One region of the Alteromonas australica genome, then DNA from elsewhere that is predicted to be linked to it. Evidence: predicted binding sites of a transcription regulator. Region 1 holds the regulator's gene; each other region holds the start of a gene.

The links. The regulator FNR, encoded in region 1, switches genes on or off when oxygen is low (the NO sensors DNR and NnrR bind a similar motif). The targets are predictions, from matches to a motif close to TTGATCTAGATCAA.
Region 2: EP13_RS16445 (GbsR/MarR family transcriptional regulator) is a predicted target of FNR. The motif match lies at 2,390-2,403, and genes of this name have one in related genera.
Region 3: EP13_RS11045 (PRC-barrel domain-containing protein) is a predicted target of FNR. The motif match lies at 1,487-1,500, and genes of this name have one in related genera.

Annotation. Positions count from the first base shown of each region.
Region 1 covers NZ_CP008849.1:2,266,665-2,273,530, reverse strand. Annotated here, with positions in the region: gene ttcA (tRNA 2-thiocytidine(32) synthetase TtcA) at 1-502, opposite strand, end outside; gene uspE (universal stress protein UspE) at 631-1,560, opposite strand; gene fnr (fumarate/nitrate reduction transcriptional regulator Fnr) at 1,659-2,402, opposite strand; gene EP13_RS09955 (sulfite exporter TauE/SafE family protein) at 2,455-3,111, opposite strand; gene ccoS (cbb3-type cytochrome oxidase assembly protein CcoS) at 3,098-3,313, opposite strand; gene EP13_RS09945 (heavy metal translocating P-type ATPase) at 3,319-5,700, opposite strand; gene EP13_RS09940 (FixH family protein) at 5,700-6,179, opposite strand; gene ccoP (cytochrome-c oxidase, cbb3-type subunit III) at 6,370-6,866, opposite strand, start outside.
Region 2 covers NZ_CP008849.1:3,777,175-3,784,040, forward strand. Annotated here, with positions in the region: gene EP13_RS16430 (YHYH protein) at 1-330, opposite strand, end outside; gene EP13_RS19160 (outer membrane protein assembly factor BamB family protein) at 821-2,173, shown strand; gene EP13_RS16445 (GbsR/MarR family transcriptional regulator) at 2,456-3,013, shown strand; gene EP13_RS16450 (cytochrome ubiquinol oxidase subunit I) at 3,025-4,386, shown strand; gene EP13_RS16455 (cytochrome d ubiquinol oxidase subunit II) at 4,396-5,406, shown strand; gene EP13_RS16460 (methyl-accepting chemotaxis protein) at 5,929-6,866, opposite strand, start outside.
Region 3 covers NZ_CP008849.1:2,491,914-2,498,779, forward strand. Annotated here, with positions in the region: gene EP13_RS11035 (LysR family transcriptional regulator) at 1-358, opposite strand, end outside; gene EP13_RS19305 (hypothetical protein) at 482-646, opposite strand; gene maoP (DUF413 domain-containing protein) at 1,043-1,399, shown strand; gene EP13_RS11045 (PRC-barrel domain-containing protein) at 1,644-2,384, shown strand; gene EP13_RS11050 (ArsR/SmtB family transcription factor) at 2,476-2,808, opposite strand; gene EP13_RS11055 (rhodanese-like domain-containing protein) at 2,976-3,326, shown strand; gene EP13_RS11060 (LysR family transcriptional regulator) at 3,396-4,328, shown strand; gene EP13_RS11065 (exopolysaccharide biosynthesis protein) at 4,320-4,925, opposite strand; gene EP13_RS11070 (sigma-54-dependent transcriptional regulator) at 5,646-6,866, shown strand, end outside.

The DNA of each region.
Region 1 (6,866 bases):
AAAAGAAGGTTTCAAGCATGTCGTCTCTGTGGTGACCCAGGGCAATTTTTGTTGCGCCTAGTTCTTTCGCCGTACGGTACAAAATCCCTCTGCGCAAGCGAGAACAAAGCGAGCAGGTCGTTTTACCTTCAGGTATTTTGTCTTTTACAATGGAGTAGGTGTCTTCTTCAACAATTTTATACTCTACCCCTAAGCTATCTAAGTATTGCGGTAGGACATGCTCAGGAAATCCAGGTTGTTTTTGATCGAGATTAACCGCCACGATATCAAAATGAATGGGTGCAATTTTTTTCAAAAACATGAGGATATCTAGCATGGTGTAGCTATCTTTTCCACCAGATAAGCACACCATGACTTTATCGTTATGCTCAATCATACCGAAATCAGCAATGGCCTTACCCACGTTGCGACGTAAGCGTTTTTGAAGCTTATTTAGGTTGTATTTTTGTTTACTTTGCGATGGGCTATTAGCAACATCTGCACTGCTGATATTTGCACTCATAATAATACTGGCTTGGTTACTGCGAAAGCCGCCATTATACAACAAAGTCGACTTTATGAGCCATGCTAGTAAACACAATAACCCGCTTTAACGAAATTATTGCGCAATGTGCAGATAATGGGCTGTCGCTATTTTTTATTCGCTAACGGCGATACAAAACCATCAGGTTTTACGGCCAGCACGTCGCAATCTAGTTCGTCAATCACGTGTTCTGCCGTATTGCCAATTAGTGCTGCCGACAGTCCCACCCGCCCGACGGTGCCAATTATCACTAATTCCGCGTCAATATCTTTGGCTACCATGGGGATGACTTTTTCTGGTAAGCCTTCTTTTACATAGGTGTTTGCTGTGGTAATACCGTATTTTTTTGCATGGCCTGCCATTTCAGCTTGGTGATGATGTTTTACCGAGTTGTTGTAAGCGTCAGGGTCAAATTCAGGTACTTCTATCGCAATATTTAACGGTGTAGAAGGGTAACTGTTGACGAGATTGACATTGCCGTTCAGTAACTTTGCATAATCATTGGCAATCACAGTCAGTTTATCGTTCAATAGATTATGTTCGTCATCTTCAGAACCCACATTCACCGCAGCGATGATTTGGCCACCTTCTGGCCAATCATGCTCTTTTACTAATAGCACCGGGCTAGGGCACTTACGCAGTAAATGCCAGTCGGTTGGCGTAAAAATAACCGAGGCGAGATCATCGTGACGCTTAGTAGCTTTTACTACTAAATCAATATCGTTATCAATAACATGGTGAATCACTGCCTCAAAAGCGCGATTATTCCACTGAACCACAATGTCTATGTGGGAAAAGCCAAGTTGGCGTAAGTGTTCTGACAGCCAGCTTGCATGCTCTTTGGTAACGGCGTCTTTCATAGCCTCACGTTCATCCGGGCTTAACATGGTGGTCATATCATAGGATAAATCGTATACCACCAGCATAGCGGTGATCGTTGCGCCTGTTTTGTCAGATATTTCTTGAGCGCGACTGAGGGCGGGCTGGGTGTCTCTCTCCAGTTCTACAACAGCGAGAATGTGTTGATAATTAATCATAACCCCTCCGAACTTCATCGTTTGCGATAGTTATGATGTAAGTGTAATACCTATTTGTAAAAACGTAAGTTGTTTTAGATCAAAGCGATTACAAAATATCAGATACCTGTACAGGCAATCGTTGGTACAGTGACATTTTGTAGTTTACTGTCCAATGCGTCGAAATTGAGAATAGTGATAAGTTTGCCGTCTACGCGAATGATCGCTTCTTTTTGAAAGCGACTTAATAAACGGCTTATTGTCTCAATGGTTAACCCTAAATAGTTGCCTATTTCGTTTCTTGTCATCGTTAAATGAAACTCACGATGGGAGAACCCTCGCTCTTCAAAACGGCCAGAAAGATGCGCCAGAAAATATAACAACCTTTCTTCGGCAGAACGCTTATTGAGTAACATGATCATATCATGATCCTGCTTAATTTCAGCGCTCATAAAGCTCATGATCTGGCGGCGCAATTTGGGGAATTGCACCGACATTTCATCTAATGTTTCGTAGGGGAGTTCGCACACCATCGCGGTTTCAAGCGCTTGGGTATAGCTTTGATGCTTTTGGCTACGAAGGGCGTCAAAGCCGATGATGTCGCCAGGAAAATGAAAGCCGGTAATTTGCTCTTCACCATCAGCGTTAGTGACAAAGGATTTGAAAGAACCGGTGCGTACAGCAAATAACGAATGAAATACATCGCCATTTTTTACCAGCGCGTCGCCTTTATGCAGGGGCTTTTTTCGTTCAATAATGTCGTCTAGCGACTCAATTTCTGTTTTATTCAGCGCCACGGGTAAACATAAATGACTAAAACTGCAATTTTGGCAGTGAATTGAAAACTCGCTTCCTTTGCTCATAATAACCGCACCTAAACTGGTAAACTCTACGTAAATGTTACTACGATAGCGGCTAAAATGCGCGATAAATTAAATAAATTGCATATAAGGCCATACAAACCGCCAGTGTTTGTCGAAGTTTTGGCTGCTGGAAAGCAGACACAATGTAAGCCGCCCCCGTGCTTGCCGCGAGTAATGTAGGTAAAGTGCCCAAGCCAAACGCAAACATAATGGCAGCACCGTCCACCGCTGTCCCTGATGCTAATGCCCAAGTAAGGGTGGAATACACGAGTCCGCAAGGTAACCAGCCCCAAATAAAGCCGTACGGTAACGCATGCCAAGGGGTTTTAAAGGGGAGAAAGCGTTTGGAATAAGGTTGAATACGTTTAAATATGCCTTTCCCTAGGGCCTCAACATGGGTTAAGCCTGTCCACCATTTTCCCAAATAACAGGCTAAGGCCAACAGCATTAAAGCGCTGAGTAACGAAAGCACATAAGATGCGACAGGAATATAGTGGCGGGCAATTTGCCCCATGGCACCTGTGATTGTACCAGCTAAGGTGTAACTAGCTATACGACCAAGGTTGTAGGCGAGGGTAAAAGGAAACGCGGGCTTATGGCTAGGCGTAACCGAACGAAGCGCAGCGACAATACCACCGCACATGCCAACGCAGTGTACGCCCCCAGCAATACCGATGAGAAATGCTGACAACAGATTAATTTCTGTCATCGTTTTCCTGATTTTGTTGCACTTTTTTGCGTTCTTCAGCCAAGGCTTTTTCCTCTGGCGATAAATCATCATCAAATAAAATGCTGTAACCCTGGCGGTCTAAATCTTCAAATTGATTCGAGCGTACCGCCCAAAAAAAGATAACCACGGCCACTGCAACAATAATAATGGCGATAGGGATAAGAACGTAGATAATACTCATATTAATTATTTACTTAATAGTCGTGTTGAATTGGTTACTACGATAATACTGCTGAGAGACATACCCACAACGGCCATCCAGGGAGACAACACACCGGCAATGGCAAAGGGAAGAATCAAAATATTGTAACCTACAGACCACGCGATATTTTGTCTAATTTTACGTTTAACACTTAGGGCAACATTAAGTAGCTGTGGCACGGATAAAAGACTATCACCCAGCAAGATGACATCGGCTGCCGTTTTTGCCACATCGGTGGCGTTACCCACTGCAACAGCCACGTCTGCACTTGCAAGCACTGGCGCATCATTTATCCCGTCACCCATCATAAGGACTTTTTTGTTTTGCTGTTGAAGCTTTTGTACTTCTTCAAACTTTTGCTCCGGGGACAGGCCACCAAGGGCACGTTGAATAGGCAGGGTGTTAACAATATTATTCACGTTTTCTTGGGTGTCACCACTTAATACCATCAACTGATATTGGCTTAGCATATCTAATGTGGCTTGCGTGTCATCACGTAACTTGTCACTGACTAAAAACGCCGCTATTAGCGTCTTGCCAGACACCAGTAGCACGTTGGCAACGAACGGCAAATTGGCGGGGAGTGATACGCCACAATAGGAAGCAGATCCCATGGAAAATGCACTGCCATTCACGTTTCCGCTAATTCCGCCTCCTGGCGTGACTTCGAAGTCTGATACTTTGTGCTTAATCTTACCTGTAAATGCTTGTTGAATAGGGTGCTCTGAGCGCGCTTCAAGTGCTACGGCAATGTCCATCGCTGTGGTTTTATCTACACCCTCTGCAAACCACGCCGTCTGAATGGAAAACTTCCCTTGTGTAAGGGTGCCGGTTTTATCTAACGCAATGGTGTCAATGTCATTGAGTTGCTCAAGGGCATCAGCACGCTTTAGCAAAATGCCTTGTTTATTTAGCTTGGCCACCGCGCAAGTGAGTGCCGAGGGCGTGGCTAAACCGAGTGCACAAGGGCATGTGGCAACCAACACGGAAATGGTAATCCAGAAGGCATCTTCATTGCCCACAAATGTCCAAAACCCGTAGGTGGCTGCTGAGATTACCAATACGGCGCTTACAAAATATCGAGAGAACTTGTCTGCCAGCAACGCGGCTTTGGGTTTGGAGGCCATAGCGCTGGCCTGTAAACGGACAATTTGATTAACCAACGCATGTTTTAGGCTTTGTGTGACTTTAATGGTTAATGCGCCATCTTGGGCAACGGTACCACCGTAAACACTAGCAGTAGGGCGTTTATTCACCGGATTAAACTCGCCGGTGAGCATACTTTCGTCCACAGAAGCGGTGCCTTCCAGCACGATACCGTCTACCGGAATGGTCTCGCCAGCCTTTACAAAAACAATATCTTCTGGCCTTAATTGCTTGGCTAAACAATTCGAAAATGTGCCATCTGCATTCACTTTTGTTGCTGATACCGGAATATACTGCGTCATATTGGCAGAGATTTGGGCTGCCTTATGTCGGCTTCTGTGCTCAAAAAAACGGCTAAGCAGTAATAAGAAGATGAACATACAGATTGATTCGAAGAACACTTCGCCGGTTTCAAGCAAGGTGGCTCGTAGGCCGGCAATATAAGTACCAAATACGGCAAGGGTAACAGGCACGTCCATGTTCACGGTTTTTGCACTTAACGCTTTAATGGCACCTAAGTAAAAATTGCTGCCAGAATAAAGCACCACAGGTGTGGTAAGGGTAAGCGCCACCCAATAAAAGTACTGACGTGTTTCTTGTTCAATGGCACCAAACCAATCGAAATACAATCCGGCCATAAGCATCATCACTTGCATCGTCATGATGCCTGCTAACCCGAGTTTCTTTAAAAAGGCTTTTTCTTCTCGTTTGTAGCTGGCTTCGTGTTCGTCGGCTTGAAAGGGCGAGGCGTGATAACCAATGCGCTTAAGGCCGGCCATAATTTGGCTAAGCTTAATGTCTTCATCTAGCCACGTCACTAATGCTCGCCGTTCTTGTACGTTTACGGCGACTTGCTTAATCCCTTTTACCTTGCTCAATTGCTTTTCAATTAGCCATCCGCAGGCGGCACAGGTTATTCCTTCCAAGGTAAGTTGAATTTGTTTGTAGTGACCTTCATCAAAAACAAAGTCTTCTTGTAGGGCGGGATCGTTATAAACAGCCAGTTCATCGAGTGTACTTAAAATGCTGTCATCCGACTTATTAGCGGGTTCTGTTCTAAATTGGTAGTAATCCTCTAAGCCGTTATCCACAATGGCTTGTGCCACTGCTAAACACCCTGGGCAGCACAGCTGCCGAGTGTCGCCTAAAATCTGGGTTTCAAAGATTTGCTTACTGTCATTGGGTAGTCCGCAATGATAGCACTGAGAAGAGGATGCCATTAGGGATTAAACTTTATCGCGCCAGAGTAGGGTAATTGCACAACGTTTTGAATTTTCCACGACTCATCAATAGGCGTGAGGCTAATACGCCATTTCCCATCAAGAGAAACCTCTGTTGAGCCACGATATACACCTTGTGCATCTCGTGCGAGTAAAATACTGGTGTCACGCTCTTCCAAAGTAACATGGTAAAAACTCAGTTTAAGCGCGGTGCCTTCTTGTGGAATACCAGAATGAAACTTCAACGCAATACGGCCATCATTCACAGTAAGCTCCGTGGTGATATTGCGTTTTCTCGCCATAATCTCTTTATCTAGTGTGGCGTTTATGGCTTTTCCTTCTTTATAGTAGTCGTCTACGACTAAGCTATCTTCGGTAGAAATCGCTAATTTTAGCAATACGCCCCCCATGATGAGGGTAATAATAGGGACGGCAATGAGGAACCAGGGCCAGAATTGTTTATACCAAGGAGTATTCATTAATCGGTTTTCTCGTGTTTACAGCATTAACGCCCTAGTCGTATTTCACTTTTTGCTTGATTTCAGCGGAAAATAAGACACTGGTATAGGGGCGACGACCCCTGAAAAGCTCAGGGCTACCTGTTTGTATTTTCTCATAAAAAAAGCCTCGTGATAACGAGGCTTTTTAGGATTTTAATGATTTACATCATTAATCATTTGAGAGGCTATATACGTAAGCCGCAACAACATGAATTTTATCTTCACCCAAGGTTTTCTTAAATGATGGCATAACGCCATTACGACCATAGGTAAGCGTTTCAGTTACTGCTCTGTGGCTGCCGCCGTAAAGCCAGATGTTGTCAGTCAGGTTAGGCGCACCCAGTGCTTGGTTGCCTTTGCCGTCTGCTCCGTGACAGGCAGCACACACTGCAAAGCGTGCTTGACCTGCTTCGGCTAACTGTGGGTCAACATCGCGACCGCTTAGGCTAAGTACGTAGTTAACGACTTCTTCAATGCCTTGCTCACCTAATGTGTCAATCCATGCTGGCATGGCAGCTTGACGCCCTAGGGTTAAGGTCTCAACAATTTTGGCACCAGAACCGCCGTATAACCAATCGTTATCCGTTAGGTTAGGGAAGCCACCGTTTTGACCGCGTGCATCAGAGCCGTGACACTGAGAACAATTTTGTAGGAACAAACGTTGAC
Region 2 (6,866 bases), 1.5 Mb from region 1:
TTCCGGCTCGACATAAAGCCCGCTTTCGTTGCCTGAATCCCAGTATGAAGACGTATGATTAGGTTTACCATTGGCTTCAACTGTCACGTAGCAACCATCCGATGAAAGCACTGCAGTGACGTTAGGTGAGGTATTGAACTCTAAAAATATGGTGGGCAATGAAGTAACAGGGTTATCACAGGTTCCACTGTTGTCATCTGTGCCACTTGAGTCGTCGACTATAGAGACAGAGTCCACCGTGTCTGTACTACTACCTCCTCCACCACAAGCACTTAACAAAAGTACATTCGCGACCACCAGAGCACTTGCCTGCAAACCTTTCTTCACCATGATTATCTCACCTATTAACGACGTGTGACAAACAAGAGTACAGATGAAATGTGCAGAAACTGCACAGGAACAGCGAATTTATAAAGGCTTTTTAAAATCACGTCATCAACGTAAAAGATATTGAAAGACTGACTGTGGAAGGTAACTTCAACGCCTTTTACGGCAAGTAAGAGAACGTATATTCAAACATTTACGCCGCAGGTTGCGATACTGATGCGACGCTATAGGTTTACTCATCCTACGTGCAAGATGAAGAAGATTCTTCGCGCGGGGATTTTTTACACTTTACCAAAGAAATGTAGTTCAAGATTGCGCGATTTAAGGAAGGATTCATCATTTAGGATTTGATTAACTGTGTCGTCAAATTTTCTTTGCGGTACGCCTAATACGCTGACGGTAAAAACCTTCACGCTGAGTGAGTTTCACAGATATACCGCAGAAAAATCAACCTCTACAAACGGCACATTCTAAGATAAGAAGGAACGAATAAATGAAATCGATTGGTCACATTATCAAGGTAGCGATATTGAGCACCCTGATTGCAGCATGTGGTGGCGGTGGAGACAGCGGGAGTCGTGATTCGGGCTATTCAGGCAACAACGATGGTAATGACACCAACGTCCCCGCCGAGCCTTCTAGATTGGTATGGGACACTCAACTCCCTGTGGCTAGCTTCGCGTATTATTCATCGGTGGCGCTAAGTACCGACGAACAAACCTTATACGTGGGCACAGCTAAAAACGTACGAAACCCTTCTGCGGGTAACGATGTTGTCGCAGCCTATAACGTAGATGGCAGTATACTATGGCAACACTCGCTGCCAAACGGAGAGGAAGTTCGCTCAAGCCCCGTGGTGCATAACGATACTATTTATGTACTCGTAGAGAAACGTTCCGGTGAGTTCACTAAAGCCTATCGCGATCTCATTGCATTAAATTCTATCGGCGCACAGATTTGGCGTAAACGGGTGTCTACCTACCCAAATCAAACCGGTTCTGGACTATCCAAAGTTGTCGCCTATAACAATCAGATTATTTATACCGGGTTAGATATTTACGCATTTGATGCCGCTACTGGCGACGTGCTTTATGAGCGCTTATGTCATTGTAGCGAGCGACAAGACAGATTTATGAACGGCGCGGTAAACCATAACGGGGAATTAGTGTTTTTTGATGAAGGCAAAGTGCTCAAGCTGAATTTAACTGACTATACCTTATTAGGTGAATTCAAAGACGCAGAAACATTCGAATATGATCTGGTCCTTTCCACACCAGCCATCGATTCAAATAACAATATTTACTTTGGCTCAGAAGCTGGCATCTTGTACAGCTTTGACGATAACTTAGCGTTGAGATGGCGTTTCGAATTAGGCACGCCTGATGTGATTGAGGCCCCACATATTCGCTCATCAGTGGCCATAGATGAATCCCGTTCTACCCTTTATTTTGGTACAAAAAGTAATGAAAACAGTGAGTTTTACGCCTTAGACATGAACGATAAAAGCGTTAAATGGCAAGTGGCTATTCCAGGGGATATCTACGTTTCACCCGCCATCGGCGACAATGGCAACGTCTACTTTGCCTCGGAAACCGATTACCTATACAGCTATAATCCCGCTGGCGAATTAGAGTGGCAGGTTGATTTAGAGGTAAATGTGACTTGGTCATCCCCCGCCATAGACAGTAACGGCATTTTGTATATTGGTGGGCTGTCGTCTTCTGATTTATCTGCTTCAGACGCCACGGGCAAACTCTTTGCGATACAAACCGATAGCACCGGACTGATGCCAAATACATGGTCTAAACTTCATAAGAACAATCAGAACACAGGTGCGGGTCAGTAATCTGTGTCTGCCCTACGCTAATGTCAGCAGGGGTGCAAATTAAGTACAAAGCTAAGCACAAAGCCATTCAATAATGAATGGCTTTGTTATATCAAGGATTTCCATTTAACCACGCATATGGTCACCTGCCCCGCTATGCGCACCCCAAATACACTTCAACCCGCTTTTGCTACAGCGAACATCCCAGCATAAACCGCAACTGAAAATAAAATTAACTTGATCTGGATCAATAAGCGGCATAAACTTTCAGTAATTTCTGAAACTTCATACAGGACAACTCTTATGAAAATGACACCACTCATTACGTCTGCGGTGATGCACTTCGGTGAAATGGGAAGTCGCTGGGGATTTAACCGTACCGTGGGGCAAATTTTAGCGCTTATTGTGCTAAATGAAGAGCCCATTTCTGCCCAAGAAATTGCGGATGCCCTCAACATCTCGCGAGGTAACACCAGCATGGGACTAAAAGAGTTACAGTCGTGGCGATTGGTGAAGCAACATTTGGTGCCTGGCGAGCGAAAAGATTTTTTCATTCCCGCTGGCGATATTTGGACACTGGCGAATCGTGTGTTTGAAGAACGTCGCAAGCGAGAAATTGACCCCACGATGAGTTTGTTGAGGGACTTGCTGCTTGATGAAGCCGCGAATGAAAAAGAGGCGAACGCGCAACAAAAGTTGAACGAAATTCACGATTTACTCGAATCAATTACGGCATGGTCTGAAGAACTTCAGCACCTGGGGCCTGAGAAGTTAAACACGCTGATGAAGCTGGGATCTGGCGTGGGTCGTATGCTTGAGCTAAAGGACAAGTTATTACCGGGCAAAAACAGCGTTAACTAAGGGGGCTATCTGTGGATGCATTCTTGCTGTCTCGATTACAATTTGCGTTAAATATCAGTTTTCATATTCTGTTTCCTACCATCACCATGGCAATGGGCTGGTTTCTTTTCTATTTTAAATTACGTTCAAATACCTCAGGGCATCCCGTATGGATGCGTATGTACCGATTTTGGGTAAGGGTGTTTGCATTAAGCTTTGCGCTTGGTGTGGTGAGCGGCGTGACGATGTCGTTTCAATTTGGCACTAACTGGCCAGGATTTATGGAAAAAGTCGGCAATGTGGCAGGCCCTTTATTGGGTTATGAAGTCCTCACCGCCTTTTTCTTAGAAGCCACGTTTTTAGGTATTATGCTATTCGGCATACGCCGTGTGCCGAACTGGCTCCATACCGCCTCCACACTGATTGTGGCGTTAGGTACCACGACTTCTGCCTTTTGGATTCTGGCGCTGAACAGCTGGATGCAAACCCCGCAAGGCTTTGAAATGGTTGATGGCGTCGTGTATGCCACTAACTGGAAAGAGATTATTTTTAACCCTTCCTTTCCCTATCGATTTGTTCACATGATGTTGGCGTCTGGATTAACCGCAAGCTTTTTAATCGCCGGTTTGTCTGCCTATAGAATGTTAAAGGGCGACGATAAACTTGCACCTAAGTTAGCTCTTAAAACGGCCACTTATACTGCGGCAGTGCTTATTCCATTACAAATCTTTGCCGGTGACATGCACGGGCTAAATACGCTTGAGCACCAGCCCCAGAAAGTGGCCGCCATGGAAGGGTTGTGGGAAACCACCGAGGGTGCGCCTCTGCTCCTATTTGCTATTCCAGATGAAGAAAGCAGGGAAAATCACTTTGAAATACCCGTTCCTTACGGCGCTAGTCTTATTCTTACTCACGAATTACAGGGTGAAATCAAAGGGCTAAATGAGTTTAAAGGAGAACATCCCCCCGTGGCACCAGTGTTCTTTGGCTTTAGAGTCATGGTGGGCATGGGCCTATTAATGCTCGCCGTGTCTTGGTTAGGTAGCCTTTATCATCTACGTAATAAAACCTTGCCCACTTGGTTGAAGCGCACTTTTGCCGGTATGGCCTTTAGTGGCTGGATAGCCACCTTAGCAGGTTGGTATGTTACTGAAATTGGTCGCCAGCCCTATTTAGTGAGCGGCGTGCTTCGTACTCAAGATGCGGTAACTCAGTTACCCCCGGCAAACGTTGTGCTCTCGTTCTCCTTATACGCCATTATTTATACGGTTTTACTCTTTGCCTATATGGGAACGTTAATGTTGATGTGCCGTCGAGCAGTAGAAATTGAAGAAATATCTACTGAAGAAAGAGAAATGGCGAAAGCCGGAAAAATGTCCCCAGCAAATACATAAGGAGGCCACATGGTATTTGAAAATGTTTCTGCCGACGCCTTAGGTAATATTTATATTGGATTACTGGGTTTAGCGGTGCTGCTTTACGCCATTTTAGATGGCTACGATTTAGGGGTGGGCGTATTGCTTCCCCCTCGAAATGAAAAATTTAGAGATGACATGATTGCCTCCATTGGACCTTACTGGGACGCAAATGAAACCTGGTTAGTATTGGCGGTTGGGTTACTGCTTTTTGCGTTTCCTGAAGCACACAGTGAGGTACTACAGAGCTTGTATCTACCGGCCACCTTTATGCTACTGGGCCTAATATTACGCGGTGTCTCTTTCGACTTTCGCGCAAAAGTGGTTCAGGTTAATAAACGCAAGTGGGATTTAGCATTTAAGTACGGCTCTTTGCTAACCACCTTAGCGCAAGGTTATATGTTGGGGATATATGTAACTGGGCTACGCAGCGATTTATGGGCGCAGATGTTTGCTCTGTTAGCGGCATTGGGTGTCACTGCTGCTTACGCGTTTATTGGCAGTTGTTGGTTAATTTTAAAAGCGGAAAATCAATTGCAAGAAAAGGCCTATTATTGGGCAAAACGCGGATTAGGTGTTTTATCTATAGGCATTGTCGCGGTGAGTATCGCAAACCTAACACTGCACGACGAAGTCAGGGAGCTATGGCTATCAGCGCCGTGGGGTTATGTGTTAATGGCCATTCCTGTCGCTTGTTTTGCACTGTTGTCTTTGTGCGGCATGCTACTGAAAAAACTTCCAGAGGCGAAAGGCAAAGGAGAATGGCTGCCGTTTTTCATCGCCCTCTTAGTCTTTGTTCTTTGCTTTAGTGCGTTTGGAATAAGTTACTACCCCTTTGTTATTCCGGGTAAACTGACCATCACAGACGCATTGAGTGACGCAAACTCCTTACGCTTTTTACTTGTAGGCGTGGTGATTGTGGTACCTTGCATTTTAGCCTACACCGCTATGGTATATAAGATATTTTCAGGCAAGTCGGAAAAGCTCTCGTACTATTAATAAATAGCCTAAAGGCGCGTTTCCTCTTATATACTTTGCCTATATAGTAAGCATCACTAAAATGAAGTGGTGCTTACTCTTTTCACCATTTATCATTTTTGTTACGCACTTTTGTGTGTGTGAAGATGCGATCTTTCTTCAATTTTTGATCTTTTTCTCGTCCCAGCCATTACAAAATTTTAAGGATAAAGTGGAAACTTGCCTTAAATGTAAGCAAATTGTTACATGCATCTCATTTTTCACTCTATCCATAATAACTATTGACATTAAACTGTAATAATACTATCTTTTATTTGGGGCACTATTTATACAGAAGGAGCATAAAATGGTCAACGTTCTCCATCCGTTTTCTCGGTTCTTCAAGCGTGCACACCCCTATACAGTCGCTCATTATATTGGCCGTAAGAATGCACAGCGTATCTTAGGATGTAAAATCAAAAAGAAATCCAAGATTTTCGCGGAACAGCAAAGTGAAAACGAACATCATTAATTGATATGGGTCTCAGTTGAGACCCATTTTTTTTAGCTAAGCTTAAACTTGTTAGTGAGTATATTGAGGTTGCTGGCTAATTGAATCAAGGTACCAGATGCCTTTTCTACTTGTTCGTTATTACCGGAAATATCGCTCCCTAACCCGTTGAATTTATCAACCACGGCTTTAACGTTTTCAACTTGCTGCTGAGATTGTGATGCCAGAGTTGCCGCTTCTTGGCTAACCGCAACCAAAGATGAAATAGTGGCTTCTCCTTCGGTCAGGCTATCCACCAACTCGTTAGCCAACGAAACAGAAAAGTGCGCCTTATCTTGATTCGAACTCATGGTAGCCCCTGCGCGCTGGATAGCGGTGACAATTTTTTCCAGGATGTCGTTAATTTCTAACGTGGACTGATGTGTACGCGCAGCTAAAGTTCTAACTTCATCGGCAACCACTGCAAACCCCCGTCCAGACTCTCCTGCCCTCGCCGCTTCAATAGCTGCATTTAGCGCCAACAAGTTCGTTTGAGCAGCAATGTCAGCAATGGTTTTCACCACGCTAGATACGTTCTCACCTTCGTTTTGCAACGTCACTAAAATATCGGCAGTTTGTTCGATATCGGCCGTTAAATCAGAAATGGCAGTGGCTGTTTGCTGGACATTTTCGCGCCCTAAGCGCACATCGCCAGCACTCTGCTGCGCTACTTGAGCTGCGACCTCCGAGCGCGTCAAACTTTGCGACATACCTTCGTGTAACGCATCCATAATGACGACAAGAGCATCGATTTCTAGACGCAGATTTGCTACCGAAGTGGTCGATGCCGAACTAGATTGCGTCAGCACTAGCGTTGCATTATCTATACCGGTAGCAGCTTCCCTCACATCTTTCAGCCCCGCGTCAAAGACGTTAACAAGCCCTTGAAGACTGTCTGTCATTCTATTGAGTTCTTGCGTTGAATGGGCAGGTAAAACTGTCACTAAGTTTC
Region 3 (6,866 bases), 230 kb from region 1:
TCACCGACCAATCAGGAAAATCAGCGTGTAACGCTTTAAGTGTTGATGGCAAAATTAATTCGCTAGCCAATTGGGTAGCGCCACAAACGACGTACTCAGAAGATTGAATTTGCAGTTCTTGCTTAGCTTCATTCAAGGTACTGCAAAGCTGCTGGGCATAGGGCAATAACTTTTCACCTGACTGAGTCAACTGAATACTGTTTCTTTGCCGGATAAATAACGTGGAATGAAAATACTCTTCGAGCAATTTAATACGCGCACTTACTGCAGATTGAGTAAGATAAAGGTTCTCCGCTGCTTTGCCAAAATGACGTGTATTAGCAACTTCGATAAATGTGGTGAGAAAGCGAATGTCCATGCTTCTTACATAACCGTAGAACTGATGAAAGTAAACTGTCACAGATAATACGTGATGTAAACCAAAAAGCACAGAAACACACTGCGATCCGCAGTGTGTTTAGTCAAATTTCAATCAAGTAGGCTAAAAGCTCTCCGATTGTAATCTACGTAGCTTTTCTCGACGCTGTTCGTCTCGCTTTTGCTTCGCTTTAACGTGGTCATGACGTTTTGCGCTGCGCTTAGATGGGAAGCTTTCGTCTTCTACCGAGTCCCATTCTTCACGTTGGTAACGATAGTCTTTACTCATTGTCATCTCTTGGTAATTAACACCCCTTCATTATTCGCTTTGCTCTTCAAATGAAAAACGAATATTTATCATCGTTTCGACAATAAATTTTAATAAAATGAAATTTCAAAACAGACCACGTCTGGCGAAGGCAAAATGCCACTTCCCACGCTATCTAGCGTATAGCCACGATACCGAAACAGCGGCAGAGGAAAACAAATTACTTCATTAATTTCATAAACTTAAACCAAGGAAAATCTCACTCCATACTAATACCGTAGGTGTATGATGGTAAATAAACGCCGTGGCAATCCTTGCAACAAAATTTTTTATTGATAAGAAAAAAAAGTTTTGTTTCAACTTAAATGAGTTTTGGCTTAAAAGTGCGCTTGTACATCAACTTACGCTGGAACTGTTATGAACAACATAGCTATTCGAACCTCTGCAAAACCTTTTATTGACCGTGTGAAGTTTCCTTACGGCTTTAAAAAGTCGGGTGATTTCAGTATTAGTGAAGCGAACTTACTCTCGCTTTATGGTAGAACCCTCAATGCTTTAGAAACCGGTGAGCTACAAGCCGAATCAGAAGATGAGAAACACTTCGTGGATTTTATCTCTGGGCGTGCAGAAGCCATTAACCCTGTCGAAAAAGCATGGGCAAAGTATGTAAGGCTCTCTCGTGGCAAAAAACATTTTTATACCTTGCATAGCAGCGCCAGTAATCAATCTGATTACGATGACGATTATACCGATGAAGAGTTTGACGTAGCCTAAACCGGCCTCTTCACGGCGCGTTGTGCTTTATCGCTTAGTAATAAACGGTAAAGCACGTCTCCTTTCTCCCGTAGTTTTCGATAAATTCTGATCTGTCTCAATCATCTTGCCGAACAAACCAATATAGCTTTTTATATCTACTTTGAAGGACTACACTTTAGTTAGGCGATAACGTGACAGTTTCCCCTAATGAAAAGTAGGTCGACATCGAATTACCCCAGCCGCAGGCAAAGGAGACGCAACGATGATGGTAACTTACAAACAGTTAAAACATTTTTCGATTCATGCAACAGACAAGGATATTGGCGGCATACGCGATATTTTGTTTGATGATGATAGCTTTGTAATACGCTATTTGGTTGCTGATACCAATACTTGGCTACCACTGAGTCGCAAAGTGGTCATATCCCCTATATCGGTATCCATCATTAATCGCGATCATGACACGATTGATGTGGCCATGGACGCCGAAACACTTAAAAACAGCCCAACCATTGATGAACACAAGCCGGTGTCCAGAGAATATGAAGAAACGTTATTCCGCTATTTCGGCTATGGTTATTACTGGATAGGGCCCGGCGCCTGGGGCGACTTTTCTCACCCGACTGAACTCGCCGACCCCAAATTAATGGACGAAGCCCGAGAAGATTTGTCAGCAAATAAAGAAAACCATCTTCGCGCCTGTGGCGAAGTCTCAGGTTACGAGGTAGCCACCACAGATGACAATGTAGGGCACATTTGTGATTTTGTCGTCGACACCCGAAATTGGGCAATACGGTTATTGGTGGTAGACACCAACAATTGGTTACCGGGTGGAAAAAAACTAGCCCTCTTGCCCACGGATATTCTTCAAATTGATTGGTCGTCTCACAGAGTCAGTGTGAAATTAGACCACGATGGACTGATGGCTCGCCCCGACATTGACATTGATAAACTTGGTAATGGTGAATACATTGCCGATATCGTCCATCAAATTGCTAAATAAAGCCTTGAGAGGCGGCTAGCGATTCGTGGCCGCCTTTATTCACTGCCAATTTACTCATGAAAAACGAATTTGGCGAGAACAGCAATCTCGTCTATTCAGCCAGCGCCTCTTCTGACGCACAGAAAAACTGATAAAGTAACGCCATCGTTTGGGTAACACGTTCGTCAGCAAGACGATAATAAATCGTTTGCCCTTCCCTTCTTGTGGCCACCAATGCGGCTTCCCGTAAGAGGGCCAGATGCTGAGAAATCACAGGCTGTGAAACATCTACCACGTCCAATAACTCGCTTACAGATCGTTCTTTTTCCAGCAAATTGCACAAAATCATCAAACGGGTTTTATTAGCAATTTGCTTTAAATACTGCTCAGCATCTGCTGCATGTTGATGCATTGCTGAAGGGTCGAGCTTTAGAGTCGCTAGCATAAAATGTTCTCATTTTTCATTGGGGAAACCCCTTAATGCATTATACTAAAGTATATAAGGTTTATCGAAAAGCCCAAATTGACTGTCTAACCTTGACAGTGCTGTTCTTCTTTTCCATCAAATGTTATATATAATATTATCATTATATACTAAATAGGAGATTTTACGTGCTAATAGATATCCCTACTCGATTAAAAAATATTGAGAAACCTATTCGTCGAATTACTGCCAAAGAAGCGGCGCTTGAGATTGAGAAAAATCAAGGGTTACTTTTAGATGTAAGGGAAGCCAGTGAAGTGGCCGAAAAACCGGTAAATAAAGCAACGGCCATTCCAAGAGGCATTTTAGAGATGAAGATGCTGGCACTTGTAAAAGAAGCAGATCGGCCTATATATATCCACTGCGCGTCTGGGGTGCGTGCCTCTTTGGCGGCAGAGCAACTCATGCTTATGGGCTACGAGCAAGTTTCAGTAGTCACTTGTGCGGTGGACGATATTATTGCAGCAGTAACCGATTAACGCTTACTAAGGCCAGTTTCAATATGGTATAACCCCCTAATCCCCGCAGTGAATTGAGAAAGTTAAACCATGCTAAAATCAACGTTGGAACAATGGCGCATGTTTAAGGCGGTTGTGGACGCAGGAGGCTTTAATCAAGCGGCCGCTGTGGTGCATAAAAGCCAATCCAGTGTGCATCATGCTGTGCAAAAATTAGAACATGCCATTGGCGTTGAGCTATTTGAAAATACGGGTAGAAAAGTGCAGCTTTCAGCTCAAGGTGAACTTATGTACCGTCGAGCCACTTTTTTACTCAATGAAGCACAAAAACTCGAGGCGGTAGCAACCAGTTTACAAGCGGGTACAGAAACGCTGCTGAGAATTGCCGTAGACATTATTTTTCCCTCAGACTTACTTTATAACGTCTTAAATAAAGTGTCTGAGGAGTTCCCCTTGCTACGCATAGAAATTGAAGAAACGGTATTGTCGGGCGCAAATTCAATGCTCAATAGTGGCAATGTAGATATCGCCATATCACCTTTTACCTATCCCACGGGGTTTAGTGAAGATCTCTGCGAAATCGAATTTGCAGCGGTAGCACATCCCGACCATCCATTACATGCGCTGGACAGGCCGCTAACATTAGAAGATCTCAAGTCTCATCGACAAATCGTTGTACGAGATTCCTCTGCTGAACGCAAAGTGGATGTTGGCTGGCTTGGTGCAGATCAACGTTGGACCGTCAGCCATATTCGTACGTCGGTGGATATCATTTCCCAAGGACTTGGTTTTGCTTGGCTGCCCATTGCGATTATTAAAAAAGAATTAGAAGAAGGAGCATTACTTCCTTTGCCCCTTGGTAATAACGGGGGGTTACGTAAGTCGCTGCTGTACTTATCATTTGAAGATGGTGACGGACTGGGGCCGGCGGCGCGCTCTTTCATTGGAGAACTGCGATACCAAACCATGAATCTCCCCTCGGCTCACGGTATGTTGCAACCTTGCGGTGAGCCTTTATGTTAATCCTTGCATTATTTGCTGGCCGCTCAATAAGAAACCACAGGTAGCAATAGATAAACCCAACAACGCCACCGCGCCGTCGTCGGTAGCCATACCTATGGCCATAATGAGGACTGCCACCGCCGGTATTAGCCCCATAAAAGGTACTAGTTCTAAAGGCACCATGATAAGTCCGCACAATGCACAACTCAGGGCGATTAACGAGCGAAAAATAGGTTGGCGCATGAAAAACCAACGAGGAATCAGAAACCTATCAACCCTTAATGCATAAGGCTTCATTTTCGTAACCGCCGTATGGAGGTGATCGCCCTCAATTTCGAGCTTCATAATGGCGTTAGGTAACCAAGGGTGGCGACGACCGAGTAATATTTGCAGAGCAATGAGTAATATTGTCACGCCAGTCAGTGATGGTACGCCCGGTATTGCCCCTATGGGCGTAGACGCGATAAACGCAGGCATCGCCAACATGGGGCCAAATCCTCGCTTTTCTAATGCCTGCCAAAAGTCTGCGAAACACATGCTGTTGGTATCAGGTTTCGGCTGCATTTTGCCTAGCAGCTCATATAAGGTCATTGACCGTTCAGCCTTACCGTGCAACATTTTCATTCCCTGTCGGTTATTTTTACCCTAAATGTCCGGCCTGCGTTGTTGCCATGCTTGTTGCTATGCTTGTTGCTATGCTTGTTGCTATAAACCCACCTTCAAAATTATAAAAACAGATATAAAACAATTAACTACATCAACATAAAGCCATTTTTACCGCCAACTTCCATTCTTTATATTGCTGTGAAATGACCTACACATGACGTTAAAGCAGACCAGAGTCCATAGAGATAATGCTAATTATATGCCACACACCGAAAGCGCATTTTGCGCGGTTATCTGAACGATATACCCTAGGAAAACTCAACAAAATGACGTCATGCTGGCCGTATTGTCACGCGGTACGCGAAAAAACGGCCTCCGCCCCGCTTAGAGATTTGACGTGCTGTTCTTTAACATTTTGGGTGCTTAAAACGCAGACACTGAACGCCACTTAAGTGCACTTATAGCTTGTTGGCATACTACCTGCAAAACTGTGAACCATAGTCGGCGTGTGTTTGCAAAATTGAACAGGGTTTTCACTTCAAAACGAGATTCTATTTAAAAATAAACCCCATGCGCCTTGACGTGTGCAATTGCAAATTTAGCCACGACAGGTACTATTCACTGTCGCCGCCAGAATACATTTAGTCAAAAAATAACGATTTATAATATTGATCTTATAGCCTTTTACTCCGTAGTAGTGAGGTTATTGGAAGTTTAGAAAAGGAAATTTACGTGCTTACTGTTTTGCTTGTAGACGACGATGCGGAATTTACAGAAGTTGCCTGTACGATTATTGAGTTTCTCGGTCATGAAGTTCTAACTGCTGCTAATTTAGAAGAAGCAAGAGACTGGTTAACGAAAGAAACCTTCGACCACGTATTACTCGACTTTATGCTACCTGACGGGAGCGGAGCCCATTTATTCGATGAGCTCGATACCCTTCCCAAGCGCCCCCGCGTTACCCTAATCACAGGTCACCCATCAGTGAAGGGCATTATTAAAGGCCTGTGCGGACCGAATATTGATTATCTTGTTAAACCCATTCAACGTGAAGACATAGAAGCGGTTTTATCCGGTAAACCACAAAAAGCCCCTGTGGAAGACGATATTATTGTTAAACACTTTGATTTGTTGATTGGGGAATCTGCGCCAATGCAAGAGCTGTATAAGCTTATTCAACGGGTGAGCAGAACCAGCGCTAATGTCATGCTACTAGGCGAAAGCGGTGTCGGTAAAGAAGTGGTTGCCGCCGCTATCCACCGAGCGTCAGACAGCGAAGGCCCCTATATTGCCACCAACTGTGGCGCATTTTCTAAAGAACTTATTGGCAGTGAACTCTTCGGTCACGAAAAGGGCGCGTTCACTGGCGCTGTGGGGCGCAAAGAAGGCGTGTTCGAACAAGCCGAAGGCGGCACCTTGTTTCTAGATGAAATCACTGAAATGCCTATCGACATGCAACCTAATTTGTTGCGTGTACTTGAAAACAAAGTGGTTATCCGAGTGGGTGGCACTAAAACTATTCCTGTTAATTGCCGCGTGGTTTCGGCAACCAACCGTACCATGGAAGAAATTGCACAAAGCAAAGTGCTGAGGGAAGATATTTATTTTCGATTAGCGGTATTCCCTATCACTATTCCTCCCTTGCGGGAAAGAAAGGAAGACATTCCCCTACTGGCAAAAAGTTTCATTGAAGAATTCAACAAAGACAATGGCTCAAATTTCATTTGGCAATCTAGTCAACTAGACACGCTTCAAGCTTACGATTGGCCAGGTAATGTGCGTGAATTACGCCACTTCGTTCATCGCGCCGCCATAATGAGTGATCCTGAAAAGTCGGCCATTGAGCTTCCAAAAACCATAGAGTCTCCCTTTGCGAAAAAACAAAGTACGGCCCCTGCACTGCAAGCGGGTCGCACAATTGAAGATGTAGAGAAAGAGCTTATCTACGCCACC